DNA from 3 places in the Bradyrhizobium sp. CCBAU 65884 genome. Region 2 is predicted to be linked to each of the others. Evidence: predicted binding sites of a transcription regulator. Region 2 holds the regulator's gene; each other region holds the start of a gene.

Region 1 (5,177 bases), on a different contig from region 2:
TCGATTTAGATCAAGATCAGTTGCAGCGGCATTATCCGAACGCCGCTCATACCGGCGCTTACCACGACATTCGTCGCGCGCTGGAAAAGTTCGGCTTCACCCGGCAACAGGGTAGTGTTTACTTCGGCGACCAGCACGTCACGCCAGTTACATGCGTGATGGCTGTGCAGGCCGTGCAGCATACTTATCCTTGGTTTGCGAAGGTCGTTAGCGACATTCGCATGCTCAGGATCGAAGAACATAACGACCTGATGCCGGCGATTGCCCAGCAGGAATTGGACCTGTCTGAGCCTCCGCCGATGGCCGCCGGTTAGGGCTTCCCCCCTTCGATTACTACAAACTTCCGGCGCCGATCCGGCGGGGTCTCCGTGGGTAGCGCGGGGGCCACAGCAAGCGCGGCATCCACAAGCTGAGCGATGCTCCACGCCTTGTCAGCGAGCCCCAGCGCCTTCGCTGGCGTCGTGCGCAGTGCCTCATGAACGCGGCACAGATTGTAGTGCGCGACGTACAGCGCGACCGCCGCAACGTGGTTGTCCAGCTTCTTGCTAAAGCCGTTGGTCAACCGGGTGAACCGACGCGAGGCCATGCGCAACGTGAGGTTCTGGCGCTCAACGTATGACGTTGAAACGTACTGATCGGGATGGCCCGATACTACGTCACGGCTTACAGCTACTACGGCGGCCGGGGAGTAGCGGCCCTGCGCTTCCTTTACCAGATGAGTTACGGAGTAAGTCTTTACGATAACGCCATGCGAGGCGTCCGGGCCGAAGGCGTCGCGGATCGCTACGCGGTAGGGGTGAAAACCGTCCGTTGAAATCTCCGGCTGACCAATGACGCGGCTGCGGAGGTCGTGCAGGAAGTCCATGGTGCTTTCGGCATTCCGCTTGCCGACGCCCCAGCTGATGATTGCCTTCTGCGTCCCGGCCATGCCGATGAAAACGTACTGATCGCCCTTGGCGTTGATTTCGTGACGCTGGACGTTCTTTTGCTTCTTGCCGACGAAGCTCCACAGCTCGTCAAGCTCAAGGCGCTCAGTGCGCACGCCGACCATAATGCGGTCGTGCAGCTCCATGCAGCCCATGCCCACGCGGAGGGCCAGGCTGGCGACGGTGCCACGGTTGACGCCGGTCAGGCGGGAGGCGGTTCGGATGCCGACGCCCTCGCAAAGGGCGGCAATGACTTCAATCTGCTTTTCGCGGGCTAGAACGTTCATGAGGGCGCAATCCTCGTTAGGATTGACCCCGGGGACTCTAGAAAACCCGCTCTGCAAAGCGTATATTCTAGTTTGGTCGCTAGCCCGGGGCGCAATCTCGGGTGGGTGACTAGGGATCGCTGAGGCTGCAACCGCAGCGGTCCCGCTAATTCGTATCCTTGGCGGCCCCGCCGGGATTCGGACCCGGACCTCTCGGCCTGTAAGAGCGAGCGTCCTACCGTTAGACTACGGGGCAGCTTCGAAGCCGATTGCGAGGCCGTCTTTCCCTGATTGAACCCCGGGAAGGCGGCCTCTCCTTTATCCTCGCCCCCCCCTTGCTCGGCTAGCGCGCCGGGGGCTCATACCCTCCTGAGCATGATCGATCTCCTTGACGATCAATCTCTCATTTATTCGCGCATCACGCAAGACCGCGCGGAGATAAATTTGAATTTTATCTCTTGATTTATCTCTGGCTGTCTGCGATAAGTTCCGCCATCAGGCCGGAGGAGGGCCTACACGATGGCAAAGGTTCGAAGCCCCAACTATCCCATGCTGGACCTAGGCGCGGCCCTGCAAGCCGCTCGGAAGGCATACGCAAACGACCATCGCAACAAGATGTCCCGTGCTGTGCTGGCAAAGCACCTTGGCCACGACAGCCTGAGCGGGCCGGCGCTGGGCAAGATCGGGGCGTTGCGAGCCTATGGCTTGATTGATGGTAATGCCGACGAAATCCGCATCACTAACGAAGCCGTCCATGCTCTGGAGGCGCCAGAAGGCTCCCCGGAGCGAACTGCTGCAATGTCGCAGTTGGCCTTCCGGCCAAAACTGTTCCAAGACATTCGAAAGGACTTTCCCGGAGCGGTTAGCCCTGACAACCTTCGCTTTTGGCTTATTAAACGGGACTTTGTACCGGAGGCAGCCGAGAAGGCCGCTAAGACTTATCTCGCTACAATGCGGCTTGTGGATAGTGGGGCTCAGGCGTATAATTCCGAGAGCGATGTAGCCCCGGAGCCCCTAGTGACACCACAAGCACCCACTGCAGCACCGATATCCCCTCGCGCGCCCCGCCCGGAGGATTTGGCGCCCTTGTCGGATGATCAGCCGCTAGTGGTCGTCATGAACGGCGAGCGGCTGAACATCAAGGCGTCGGTTGACTTGGAGGGGCTTAAGAACCTCCGAGAGATTTTGGAGAAGTATGAGGGCATTCTCCAAATGATGCAGAAAATGAACCCGGACAAGAAAGAGGCCGCCAACTGAGGCGGCCTTTAATTCAATGCGGTCCCGGATGTCTAAGTGAGACCTATGTCCCACGCAGTCGCTTACGAAACTCGTCTGCCACAGCGGCAAGAGGGGACAGGTACAGAGCTATATCGTCCCTCACCATCCCGGTGAGACTCCGGGCTTCTTGCTCGGCTTTTGCCTTGGTGCGGACAATTACTGACGTGCCCGTTCCTGCGCGTTTGTGAAGCGAGCCGGTAAAGGCTTTGCGTCGGAGTTGCCGCTTGCTGCTCATCTTTTTCATCTTAGCCGTCCTTTAAGGACCATGTGTCTCTTACGAACCTATAGGTGCGGATCATCAGAAAAAACACGAGGCTGCCGACATCTAAGACCAGAATCACAACCGCCACCAGATGGAAAACGATGGCGAGCAGCCACAGTTTCGGGAACTCGTCGAGATAATCCGCGGCCAATTCCAGGCCAGCCGAGACGGCGCCGGCCATGAGAAACATCAAGCCGCCGGTGACTAAGTGGAACATGAAATGCTTAACGAGGTCGAAATCTTTATCTTGGGCCATCCGCCGACCCAACCATAGCTAGAGTATCTATTTGTCTTTTCAATGTTTTGGCCGCCCCTCGCATGGGAATCGATTGAATATGGCGGTCACGCTAGCAAAGGTTGAGCTGGTTGTAACGTCCTCGTTACCCCCCGCAAATCAGGCCACCCCCGAATTCAACTGAGGCCACTAGGGGTTAAATCAGGCCAGCGCCCAAATCCGCAAAAGAACATATTGCGAACCTAGAACAAATAGGGTACGTTGCTTTTATCGACGAGCCGCCTCGCCAATCGTTTGTCCCTCACGCGAATCCTCGCCATAAGGAGCACGACCCAATGTCCGCCACTGCCCTGCGTATCGTCGAAGGATCTTCCATGGACAAGAGTAAAGCTCTGGCTGCCGCGCTCTCTCAGATCGAGCGCCAGTTCGGCAAGGGCTCGGTGATGAAGCTCGGCAAGAACGACCGCTCCATGGACATCGAGGCGGTGTCGTCAGGCTCGCTCGGGCTCGATATCGCGCTCGGCATCGGCGGCCTGCCGAAGGGGCGCATCGTCGAGATCTACGGGCCGGAATCCTCAGGAAAAACCACGCTGGCGCTGCATACGGTGGCCGAAGCGCAGAAGAAGGGCGGCATCTGCGCCTTCATCGACGCCGAGCACGCGCTCGACCCGGTCTATGCGAGGAAGCTGGGCGTCAACATCGACGAGCTCCTGATCTCGCAGCCCGACACCGGTGAGCAGGCGCTGGAGATCTGCGACACGCTGGTGCGGTCGGGTGCGGTGGACGTGCTGGTGATCGATTCGGTCGCGGCGCTGGTGCCGAAGGCCGAGCTCGAGGGCGAGATGGGCGATGCGCTGCCGGGTCTGCAGGCCCGCCTGATGAGCCAGGCGCTGCGCAAGCTGACGGCCTCCATCAACAAGTCCAACACCATGGTGATCTTCATCAACCAGATCCGCATGAAGATCGGTGTGATGTACGGCTCGCCGGAAACCACCACCGGCGGCAACGCGCTGAAGTTCTATGCCTCGGTCCGCCTCGACATCCGCCGCATCGGCGCGATCAAGGAGCGCGACGAAGTTGTCGGCAACACCACGCGCGTCAAGGTCGTCAAGAACAAGCTGGCGCCGCCCTTCAAGCAGGTCGAGTTCGACATCATGTACGGCGAGGGCGTCTCCAAGATGGGTGAGATCCTCGATCTCGGCGTCAAGGCCGGCATCGTCGAGAAGTCAGGCGCCTGGTTCTCCTATGACAGCCAGCGTCTCGGCCAGGGCCGCGAGAACTCGAAAGCGTTCCTGAAGGCCAACCCCGACATCACCGCCAAGATCGAGACCTCGATCCGCCAGAACTCCGGCCTGATCGCCGAGCAAATTCTCGCCGGCACGCCGGAGCGCGACGCCGACGGCGAGGAGCCCGCGGAGGAGTAAGACCTAACACGAAAGTTTTTCGCGAGGAGCGGGCGCTGAAGACGTTGAGTTGCCGACGTCGTCAGTGCCCGTTTCGTTTTGCGTAGGGTGAGGTGCGCCGACGATGAAGCGGATGATTCTGACCAGTTCGTCCGGCGCTGGCCTCACCTATGCCGATCGCGCTGACATGGTCATCCCGTTCATCTATCGCTTTGTTTCGGGGCCACTTCCGACGGCTGACCACCTCATCCGCTATCTCGGCTGGCGGGAGTCCAGGACGTGGGTCGACCAAATGCACTGGTCGGATTGCGTCCCCGTGCGTCAGTCGCCCCTCATCAGGCGCCAGGATCGAGCCGGTGCCCTGCTCTGGGTCTGCAAGAATTACGGGGTCGATCTCATTGAACTGTGGTTCGACCCCGAACCCAACAGTCAATTGCAGCTGATCTGGATCCTCGATTACCTGCGTTTCGAGCCGTCACTTACTGAGAGTCTGAGACTACGACTCGTCGATTTCGATCTGCGCGGAGCAGATCCCTCAGAGCTTCGCCATCGTGACGTGAAGCAGTTCGATATCGCGGAAAGCGATCTTGAAAGCGCGACCCTCGCGTGGGAGGCCTATCGCGCGCCGACGCCCGAGCTCTGCGTTGGGCTGCTCGATAGGCCGCTCGGCAAGCTGTCTTTCCTGAAACCGGCCATGGAAGACCTGCTCTCGGAACTGCCGTCGCCAGCGACGGGACTGGGGGCGACCGAGACGCGGCTTCTCGAACTCATCGCAAGCGGACGCAGTCGCACCGATGAGCTGTTTCG
Region 2 (5,177 bases):
AGGTCGGTCTGCGCGCTGCAATCGCCGGCGCGAAAGACCAGCGCCGAACGGGCCTCGTTCGGGACCCAGATCTCGAAGCGTCGCGCAATCGGCGTTGCCTGCGCGGAGAGGAAAGTCAGGACCCAGGTTTGGTCGGTGCCGGTTCGGTAGGGCACGCCGACACCCAGATTGATCCCGACCTTGGCTGCGTCCTCCCAGCGCAGGAAGCTCTTGGCGTCGTGCAGGTCCTTGATGATCAGCGGCAGGCCCGCCTTCCAGGTGCGTCCGGGAAGTCCGAAGCCGCGAGGAAATTTAGTGTGGCGCGAGTTGAATTCGAACATGTCCGCCGCGCCGTAATAGCCGTCGACGAGGCCCATCTCGTGGGAGAGATCAGGATCGTTGTGCCAGAGTTCGATCGCGCCGACATGCGCCTCGTCGTCGCCGCAGAACAGCACCATCACGGCTTGCAGAAATTCGCCTGCAAACACCGGCACCGCCACGCCGCAGGTGAGGCCGGCGGCGACGGCCTGATCGGTCCGCTTGAAATAGGAGTTGGCGAATTTCGTGAGGATGACGGGATGGCCGCAGGCCCAGGCCTTGCCCGGAAGCCCCTCGTCATATCCGAAGTGCAGCTCTTCGCTGACGGCCTTGAACGCGGACAGCCCTTCATCGTAAAGGCCGCCGCCGAATTCCAGCCGCATGCGCGTCCGGTCAGGCACCCAGAGTTCAACAACGCGAATAAAGGTTTTCATCGAGCGTGTCCGCCGCCTCAAACCACGACAGCATCGGTCATTTGGCTGCGGAGCGGAGGTTCAAAATTCAGGCAGGACGGCCCAAACTTCGTGCGGCGACGAGGTGCGGCGGCGCTCGCCGATCGAATTTCGTGAAACACAAACCCACCGGGCTCGCCGGCATCGGCCGGCGACGGCATTTCAATCCTGGCCCCGGACCCGCCGGGCCGGAGGGCGTCAGCCGATCGGCAGTCGCGTGACCGTCGGGCGACTGTCGGCGATGATCTGCGGCTTGTGCTCGCGCTCGCCGATCGGTTGAGTCACCGGCAGTTGCAGCACGGTTGCGCGCTGGCCCTCGACGAGCTGCGTCACCAGCACGGATTTGCCGTCCGGGAATTCGATCGCATCATGATGGCGATCGGGAATATGCGGATCGATCTTGCCGAACTTGCCGACGCGGGAGTTGACGGTGCGCGTCCAGATCCAGCGGTTGTCGTAACGGACGTTATCGGCGAAGGCGAGCTCCGTTCCCGGCAGCAGGCAGACCGCGACGGAGAGATCGGCTTCGGAGGCGAAGCCGCGCGTCGAGGTGCCGCGGAATGTTGTCGTGACGATCGTCTCGCCGACTTCTGCGGGGCGCGTCGCGACGGCATGCAGGCTGTAGTCACACATCGGGTGCTCCTCTATGCAGAGATAGCGACCCGCACCCCTTTCGGAGGCGCAGGCCCCTACCAGAGTGGAAGCACGTGACGGTCTGCTTGGTTGTAGGCAAATCTGCGGCTGGGATCCGCGAGCCCCGATCACATTATCTTTTCCATCTTTTCCGAATTCGATAGGAACAAAGTCGGCTTCCGTGCATTTGGCAGGCGCGCGTCAACGACCGGCGAAACCAGCCAGCCCGAGTATCGTCAGCTCGGCTGCGTGCGCGCTGCATTGCGGTCGTTGCGGATTTTCTGGATCACGGCCGTGTCCTAGCCGACATGATGATGCGACATGATGCGACCAGCGTTGCTGCGGCTGCGCTCAAACGATCTGGCGCAGTTGGGCTGTCCCCCTCGAACTCGCAAGGCCCGCGAAGCGATGTTGCTTCGCGCGGCCTGCCGAGGATGTCGCGAAAGGGGGAGGGGCCGGACAATCTGTGCAGAACCAGAAAGACTATCCAGCCGGAGCGGACCATCAATCCGCTCCAATCTCTGATCGGCGATGCCGACCGAAGGCGCGCGCGAGGCGCTGAAGACTTCCGGTATCAGTACTTGCGGTAAAGCCCGATCAGCTTGCCCTGAATCTTCACGCGGTTCGGCGGCAGGATGCGCACCTCGTAAGCGGCATTGGCGGGCTCCAGCGCGATCGAGGCGCCGCGGCGGCGGAAGCGCTTGAGCGTGGCTTCTTCGTCGTCGATCAGCGCCACCACGATGTCGCCGGTATCGGCGCTCTCGTTGCGCTGGATCAGCGCCATGTCGCCGTCGAGGATGCCGGCCTCGACCATGGAATCGCCGCGCACTTCGAGCGCGTAATGCTCGCCGGAGCCGAGCATGTCCGGAGGCACGCTGATGGTGTGGCTGCGGGTCTGCAACGCCTCGATCGGGGTGCCGGCCGCGATGCGACCCATCACGGGCACCGCAACGGGCCGCTCGCCCTCGTCCGCGGACGGGCTGGAGCTCGCGCGTAGCTTGCCGAGATTGCCCTCGATGACGCTTGGCGTGAAGCCGCGTCGGTTGCCGGCGGCAGCCTGGAGCTCCGGCAGTTTGATCACTTCGATGGCCCGGGCGCGGTTGGGCAGGCGGCGGATGAAGCCGCGCTCCTCGAGTGCGGTGATCAGGCGGTGGATGCCTGACTTCGAGCGCAGGTCGAGCGCATCCTTCATCTCGTCGAAGGACGGCGGCACGCCGCTTTCCTTCAAGCGTTCGCTGATGAACCGCAGAAGCTCGTATTGTTTGCGCGTTAACATCTCGACCAAAGTCCCCCGGTTGATGTCGTTCGATTCCGAGACGATGAGTTCAGCGATAAGCCGCTACATCCTCGAAACAAATCATGAACGGACACTATATGTTCGATACATGTTCCGCAACTGCTTAATTTACCGTGAACAGAGCGAAACTCGCGGAATGCGTGTGGCCGCGCAGTTCAGACGGGGAGCCGCAGCACTTCGCAGGGGCTGCCGGCCTCGGCCTTTGGCGCAAGCGGTGCGCGCACGAGAAGTACCTGTGCTGCAGCAAGATTCGCAAGCAGAGAGGAGTCTTGATGGCTGACGGGAAGGGCGACGAGCGTGCCGTCGTCGCGCAGCTCCAGGCGCGCGCGCAGATAATCCTGGCGCTGGTCATTGGCGCCGAGATCGCGGCCCAGCACGGCGCGCTCGCGATGGTGATGAATCACCGAACGGCCTGCCAGCGCGCGAATCAGCGGCACCATGAACAGGAAGGCGCACACGTAGGACGACACGGGATTGCCGGGCAGGCCAATGACGCCCATCGTCCCTAAGCGTCCGTGCATCATCGGCTTGCCGGGCCGCATCGCGATCTTCCAGAACGCCAACGCGATGCCTTCGTCCTTCAGCGCCTGCTGGACCAGATCGTGGTCGCCGACCGATGCGCCCCCGGTCGTGACCAGGACGTCGGCGCCGCTTTCGCGCGCGCGGCGGATGCCGGCGGTGGTGGCCTCCAGCGTATCGGCGGCAACACCGAGGTCGATGGTCTCGGCGCCCTCGCTGCGGGCGAGCGCGTGCAGGGCATAGCCGTTGGAATAGACGATCTGGCCGTGCCCGGGCGTCGCGCCCGGCATCACCAGTTCATCGCCGGTGGCGAGGATCGCGACCTTCGGACGACGGCAGACGGCGAGTTGCGGGTGATTCATTCCAGCGGCGAGGGCGAGATCGCGCTCTGTCAGACGGGTTCCCTTGCGCAGGAGGACGTCACCCTCGCGGAAATCAACGCCGGCGGGGCGGATGTGCCGACCCACGATCGCGGCTTCCTTGATCGTTACGTGCTTGCCCTCGGCGATCGTGTCCTCCTGGATCACGACTGCGTCGGCGCCGTCGGGAACGACGCCGCCGGTGAAGATCCGCACGGCTTCGCCGGCGCCGACCCTTTCCGTGAACGGACGGCCCGCTGCGACCTCACCGATCATCGTCAGCCTGGAATCGATCGTTGCCGCATCGGCCGCGCGCACGGCGTAGCCGTCCATCGCCGACATCGCCTGGGGCGGTTGGGTGCGCCGCGCAGCGACGTCCTGCGCGAGCACGCGATGGTAGGCTTCGTCGAGTGAAACCATCTCTGCAGGCAGCGGCTCTGCACCCGCCAGCACCGCAGCAAGGGCGTCGGAAACCGGCATCAAGGCCACGGCGAAACTCCTGCTCGGCACGTTCGGACGAAATGTTCCGACAGTCTTCTAGCCGAGCGCGGGGGCAGAGGCAAAAATGCGGAGCGGGCACGATTTATCTTGCCGCTTTCCGGCCCTGGATCGAAGGCAGGCTCAGGCTTGGCGTGGCATGATCCAGAGAATGAGGCCGATCGGCAGGAGGGTGGCCATGGCGAGGACGAGAATGATGAGTGCCACGGCCGGCATCGCTCAACTCCCGCTCGGCCGGTCCGGCCCGTCGTCCAGCGCGACGTCGGGAGCCTTCGGCCCTTGATCCTTGTCGGGTAGCGGATCGGCCTGGGATTTCAGGTCGGCGGCCTTGCTGATCAGCTTGGCGGAAAGGTCAGAATCCGAGGTGGTTCTTGCGAATTCAAGCAGGAGAGAGGCTTGCTTGGTGAGATAGGTTTTGCCCAGCACGTCCATAAGTCCGGTGTAGAAGTCCCAACGGACTCAAGAGTCCGGAAGGGGCCATTCCGTTCCCGGAACTCCGTACAAAAATGCACAAAGCGCTCTGGTTCCTCATTTTGGGCAAAATTGGCTCCGGGAGGGCTGCCCGACGTTGGCGCCTCCCGATGAGCGGAGATCGTCAGATGCCCAATGCCTTCAAGGCGTTCTCGACGTCGCGCGGCGACGTCACATGCACCGCCGTCAGCCCGCGCGACCGCGCGCCTTCGATGTTCTCGGCGAGGTCGTCGAAGAACACGATACGTGCTGCGGGCACGCCGATCGCGGCGACGACATGGTCGAAGGCTTCCGCGTCGGGTTTGCGCAGGCCGATGCTGGACGACAGATACAGCGCGCGGAAATGGCCGAGCAGTTCGCCATATTCCTTCGAGAAATAGTCAACATGCGGCCGGTTGGTGTTGGAGAAGGCATAGAGCGGCATCTGTTTCGCCGCGCGCGGCAGCAGCTCGGCGATATCAGGCATCTCGCCGGCGAAGATCGCGTTCCAGCCTTCCAGGAACTGGGCGTCCGAAATGCCGATGCCGAGCGAAGCACGCAGCGAAGCGAAATAGTCCTCGTCGCTGATCTTGCCGACCTCGTGCAGCCGGTAAGCCTCGTCACGCACATAGCGCGCGACGATGGCCTCGGGCTGGCAGCCGGCATGTCCCG
Region 3 (5,177 bases), on a different contig from region 2:
GGTCGAGCGTCTTCTCCGGTGACTTGGCCTGGCACTCGGTGTCGCGGAACGTGGTGAAATCGTGCTTGCCGAGCAGACGCTGTGCCGCCGCATGCATCGCCTCCGCATCGAGCCGGCGCGGCACGCGCCAGGCGTGGCCGATGTCGAGCGCGAGGTTGGCGCGGGTGTTGATCACGCGGTAGCGGTAGTGGCGCTTCACCGCGGAGAAGCGCGCCTCGAACGTGTCAGGCACGATCTCCGCCTCCAGCACCGCGATCGGATGCGGGCGCAGATGCGCGTTGAGCCCATCGCGAAAACGGCCCGGCGGAAACTGCTTGTCGATATCGACATGCGCGACCTGGCCACGCGCATGCACGCCGGCATCGGTGCGGCCGGCGCCATGCACCCGCAAATCCGCGCCGGTCATCGCCTTCACGGCCGCTTCCAGCGCGCCCTGCACCGAAGGCAGCGTGTCCTGCACCTGCCAGCCGAAAAACGGCGCGCCGTCATATTCGATGGTGAGCTTGTAGCGGGGCATCGCTGATCAGTTGAACCTCGCTCCCGCCTTCAGCGGCACGCCGCGCAGGAAGTCCGCGGCCTGCATCCGGCCCTTGCCTTCGCGCTGGATCTCGATGATGCGGATGGCGCCCTCACCGCAGGCGATGGTGAGGTTGTCATCGAGCACCTCGCCCGGCGCGCCCGACCCCTTTGCCAATTCACACCGCAGGATCTTGACGCGCGCATTCTCGCTGACGCCGGCAAGCTCGGCCCAGGCGCCGGGGAATGGCGACAGGCCGTGGATGTGACGCAGCACGGCACGCGCCGGCCTGGTCCAGTCGATGCGCGCCTCGGCCTTGTCGATCTTGGCGGCGTAGGTGACACCGTCCTCGCTCTGCTTCTTGAGCTGGAGCCCGCCGCGCCCGAGCGCGGCCATCGCGCGCACCATGAGATCGGCGCCGAGGCGAGAGAGACGATCGTGCAAATCGAGTGCAGTCATGTTGTCCGTGATCGCGAGGCGCTCGGCCATGGCGACGTCGCCGGTATCGAGACCGACATCCATCTTCATCACCATCACGCCGCTCTCGGCATCACCGTCCATGATCGCACGGTTGATCGGCGCTGCGCCGCGCCAGCGCGGCAGCAGCGAAGCGTGCAGATTGTAGCAGCCGAGTTTTGGCGCATCGAGGATCGCCTGCGGCAGGATCATGCCATAGGCGACGACCACGGCGGCATCGGCGTCGAACGCGCTGAACTCGTCGAGCGCTTCCTGGATCTTCAGCGTCTTCGGCGTCCGCACGGGAATGCCGAGCTTTCGCGCAGCTTCTTCGACCGGCGTCGGCTGCAATTGCAGGCCGCGCCGCCCGCCGGGCTTCGGCGCGCGGGTGTAGACGGCGACGATCTCGTGGCCATGCGCGACGAGCTCGAGCAGCGTCGGCACGGAGAAATCGGGCGTGCCCATGAAGATCAGGCGGAGGGGCATGTGGCGAGACAATCCTCGGAAACGAGCAACGTACTCGTCATGGCCGGGCTTGTCCCGGCCATCCACGTTCTTCCGGCCTGCGGCGGCACAGAACGTGGATGTCCGGCACAAGGCCGGGTATGACGGCGGAGAACGTGGTTACTCCGCGCGCTTGGCGGCCTTCTCGAACTTCTTCATCACGCGGTCGCGCTTGAGCTTCGACAGATAGTCGACGAACAGCACGCCGTTGAGATGGTCGATCTCGTGCTGGATGCAGGTGGCATAGAGGCCTTCGGCGTCCTCCTCGTGCACCTTGCCGTCGAGATCGGTGAAGCGCACGCGCACCTTCGCGGGGCGCTCGACCTCCTCGTAATATTCGGGGATCGAGAGACAGCCTTCCTCGTAGACCGACAGCTCCTCGGACGAGGCGATGATCTCGGGGTTGATGAAGACGCGCGGAAGCGGCGTGGTCTCGCCGTTCTCGTCGCGCTTGGCGAGGTCCATGGTGATCAGCCGCAGCGGCTGCGCGACCTGGATCGCGGCGAGGCCAATACCGGGCGCGTCGTACATGGTCTCGAACATGTCGTCGGCAAGCTTGCGAATCTCCGGCGTGACCTTCTCGATCGGCTTGGAGACCAGACGCAGCTGCCTGTCGGGCAGGATGATGATTTCTCTGAGGGCCATGGCCGCGATTTAAGCCGCGCGCCGGACGCGGTCAATCCGGCCGGGAACCCCGTTAACCCCTAGCTAACCATAAAACTTGAGGTTTCGTTAACCATAAAAATTAGGGGGCTATTAACCATAACCGTTCCCTCTTCGTTCGCTAAGGTCGGCGAATCGCGCTAGAAGGGCCCATGAACGAGATCATTTTCATGCTGGCCGACTGGCCGGTGCGCACGATTGATGCCCTGATCGGCTTCGGCGCCCTTGTCCTCACCCTGCTGGTGACGATCGCCGTCGTGATCGCCCGCTCGGGCCGGCGCGGCGCGGAACTCGCGATGGCGCATGCGATCCGGGCCGACGAGCTCGAGGAGCGCCTCAGCCAGGTGCTGCACGCCCAGAGCGAATCCTCAGGGAGGGTCGACGCCATGACCCAGGCGCTGGCGGGACGCCAGGCCGAGATGGCGCGCGCGGTCAACGAGCGGCTGGATTCGGTCACCCATCGCGTCGGCCAGTCGATGGAACATTCGACCCGCAACACCATGGAGAGCCTGCGCGCGCTGCACGAGCGGCTCGGCATCATCGACAGCGCCCACAAGAACCTCACCGATCTCACCACCCAGGTGACGACCCTGCGCGACGTGCTCGCCAACAAGCAGTCGCGCGGCGCCTTCGGCCAGGCGCGGATGGAGGCGATCGTCCAGGACGGTCTGCCGAAGGGCGCCTACGAGTTCCAGTTCACGCTCTCGACCGGCAAGCGGCCCGACTGCGTCGTGTTCCTGCCAGACCAGCGCCCGCTCTGCATCGACGCGAAGTTTCCGCTGGAGGCGATGACGGCGCTGCACGACGCCCGCACCGACGAGGAGAAGCGCGTTGCCACGCAGCGGCTGCGCGGCGACGTGATGAAGCATGTCAGCGACATCGCGGAAAAATATCTTGTCACCGGCGAGACCCAGGAGATGGCACTGATGTTCGTGCCGTCGGAATCGGTCTATGCGGAAATCCATGACGGTTTCGACGACGTGATCCAGAAGGCCTATCGCGCCCGCGTGGTGCTGGTGTCGCCCTCGCTCTTGATGCTGGCGATCCAGGTCATGCAGCAGATCATGAAGGACGCGCGCATGCGCGATGCCGCCGACCAGATTCAGACTGAAGTGATCAAGCTCGGCGACGATCTGGGTCGTCTCAGGGATCGCGTGGTCAAATTGCAGAAGCATTTTTCCGATGCGAACGAGGACGTCCGCCAGATCCTGATTTCCGCCGACAAGATCGAGAAGCGTGCAGGCCGGATCGAGGAACTCGATTTCAGCAAGGCGGACGCGCCGGCCGAGGGACCGCGGCTGATCGCGGGCGCGGGCGAGCTGTTTCCGCGGAAGCTCCAGGCGGGGGAGTGACACCGTTTCGTCATGGCCGGGCTTGTTGTTTGTCCCGGCCATCCACGGACTTTTCAACGGCACCAAGAACGTGGATGCCCGGGACAAGCCCGGGCATGACGGGATTTGTGGCAGAGGCATCACCCCCAGAATCTGCTAACACCGCCCCATGACCGCTCCCGACGTGACCTCCCCCGCCGCGACCTCCGTCCCTGCGCCCTCCTGGCGCGACAGCCTTGCCGTGTACCTGCAGCCCCGGGTGCTGATCGTGCTGTTCCTCGGCTTCTCCTCGGGGCTGCCGCTGGCGCTGTCGGGCTCCACGCTGCTGGTGTGGATGCGCGAGGCCGGGGTTGACCTGAAGACGATCGGGCTGTTCGCGCTGGTCGGCACGCCCTACACGCTGAAATTCCTTTGGGCGCCGCTGGTGGATGCGCTGCATGTGCCGCTGTTCACCCGCGCGTTCGGGCGGCGGCGCGGCTGGCTGGTGTTTTCGCAGCTGCTGCTGATCGTCGCGATCCTGCTGCTGGCGATGACCGACCCCGCGCGCTCGCCGTTCTACGTCGCGCTGGGCGCGCTGCTGGTGGCGACGACGTCGTCGACGCAGGACATCGTGGTCGACGCCTTCCGCGTCGAGAGCCTGCCGGAGAGCGAGCAGGCCGCCGGTATGGCGGCTTACGTTGCGGCCTACCGCATCGGCATGCTGGTCTCGACCGCGGGCGCGCTGTTCATCGTCTCGGGCTTCGAAGGCACCGGCATACCCCGCACCTCGGCGTGGATGTGGGGCTATGTGGTGATGGCCGCGATGGTGCTGATCGGCACGATCACCGCGCTGGCCGCGACCGAGCCGGCGCAATCCGCACAGGCGGAAGCTGCGACACAAACCGAGACCGCATTTGCGCGTGTGTTGAGCGCGGCGATCGGCGCGTTCTCCGAATTCCTGTCGCGCAAGGACGCACTCGCCGCGCTCGCCTTCGTCGTGCTATTCAAGTTCACCGATGCCTTCTCGGGCACGATGACGGCGCCGTTCGTGATCGACCTCGGCTTCACCCGCAACGATTATGCGGCGATCGTGAAGGGCGTCGGCCTCGCCGCCACCCTGATCGGCGGGTTTGCCGGTGGTTTCGTCGCGCGGCGCTATCCGCTGGCAATGTCGCTCTGGATCGGTGGCGTGGTGCAGGCGCTGGCCAATTTGTCCTTTGCCTGGCTCGCAGTGGTCGGCACCAATCAATGGGCGCTGGCGCTCGCGATCTGTGCCGAGAACTTCACCAGCGCCATCGGCACCGTGATCTTCGTGGCCTACCTCTCGGCGCTCTGCCAGAACCCGCTGCACACGGCGACGCAATATGCGCTGCTCACCGCGCTCGCGGCGGTGGGGCGAACATATCTGTCGTCGAGCGCGGGCTATGTCGCGGACACCACGGGCTGGCCGCTGTTCTTCGTGATCTGCGTGCTGGTGGCAATCCCGAGCCTGGTGCTGCTCGCATGGCTGCAGAAGCGCGGACATTTCGAGGCGCTGGGGCCGGTGAGGGTGTGACGCTCTGTAGGGTGGGCAAAGGCGCACTTGCACCGTGCCCACCATCGTTCCAAGCATTCGACACAGGCGGTGGGCACGCTTCGCTTTGCCCACCCTACGGCATCTCGATCTGATCCCCCTACTGCTTCTTGATCAAGCTCCACTTCGTGATCACGGCTTCGCTCATCTGGCC

The links. Region 2 encodes LexA, which represses DNA repair genes until DNA is damaged. Its sites were predicted from a motif close to TGTTCNNNNTGTGTTCNG; they were not measured.
Region 1: recA (recombinase RecA) is a predicted target of LexA. The motif match lies at 3,193-3,210, and genes of this name have one in related genera.
Region 3: XI03_RS17475 (DNA recombination protein RmuC) is a predicted target of LexA. The motif match lies at 2,245-2,262, and genes of this name have one in related genera.

The regions. Positions count from the first base shown of each region.
Region 1 is NZ_LBJU01000092.1:47,102-52,278, forward strand. Features, by position in the region: gene XI03_RS07275 (hypothetical protein) at 1-314, shown strand, start outside; gene XI03_RS07280 (transposase) at 311-1,213, opposite strand; gene XI03_RS07285 (hypothetical protein) at 1,712-2,449, shown strand; gene XI03_RS07290 (hypothetical protein) at 2,716-2,988, opposite strand; gene recA (recombinase RecA) at 3,303-4,391, shown strand; gene XI03_RS07300 (hypothetical protein) at 4,495-5,177, shown strand, end outside.
Region 2 is NZ_LBJU01000114.1:104,020-109,196, reverse strand. Features, by position in the region: gene XI03_RS16900 (GAF domain-containing protein) at 1-731, opposite strand, end outside; gene XI03_RS16895 (hypothetical protein) at 948-1,382, opposite strand; gene lexA (transcriptional repressor LexA) at 1,957-2,658, opposite strand; gene XI03_RS16885 (molybdopterin molybdotransferase MoeA) at 2,835-4,046, opposite strand; gene XI03_RS16880 (hypothetical protein) at 4,275-4,481, opposite strand; gene XI03_RS16875 (HAD-IA family hydrolase) at 4,651-5,177, opposite strand, start outside.
Region 3 is NZ_LBJU01000115.1:85,975-91,151, forward strand. Features, by position in the region: gene truA (tRNA pseudouridine(38-40) synthase TruA) at 1-517, opposite strand, end outside; gene fmt (methionyl-tRNA formyltransferase) at 524-1,459, opposite strand; gene def (peptide deformylase) at 1,598-2,122, opposite strand; gene XI03_RS17475 (DNA recombination protein RmuC) at 2,293-3,492, shown strand; gene XI03_RS17480 (AmpG family muropeptide MFS transporter) at 3,641-5,005, shown strand; gene XI03_RS17485 (hypothetical protein) at 5,124-5,177, opposite strand, start outside.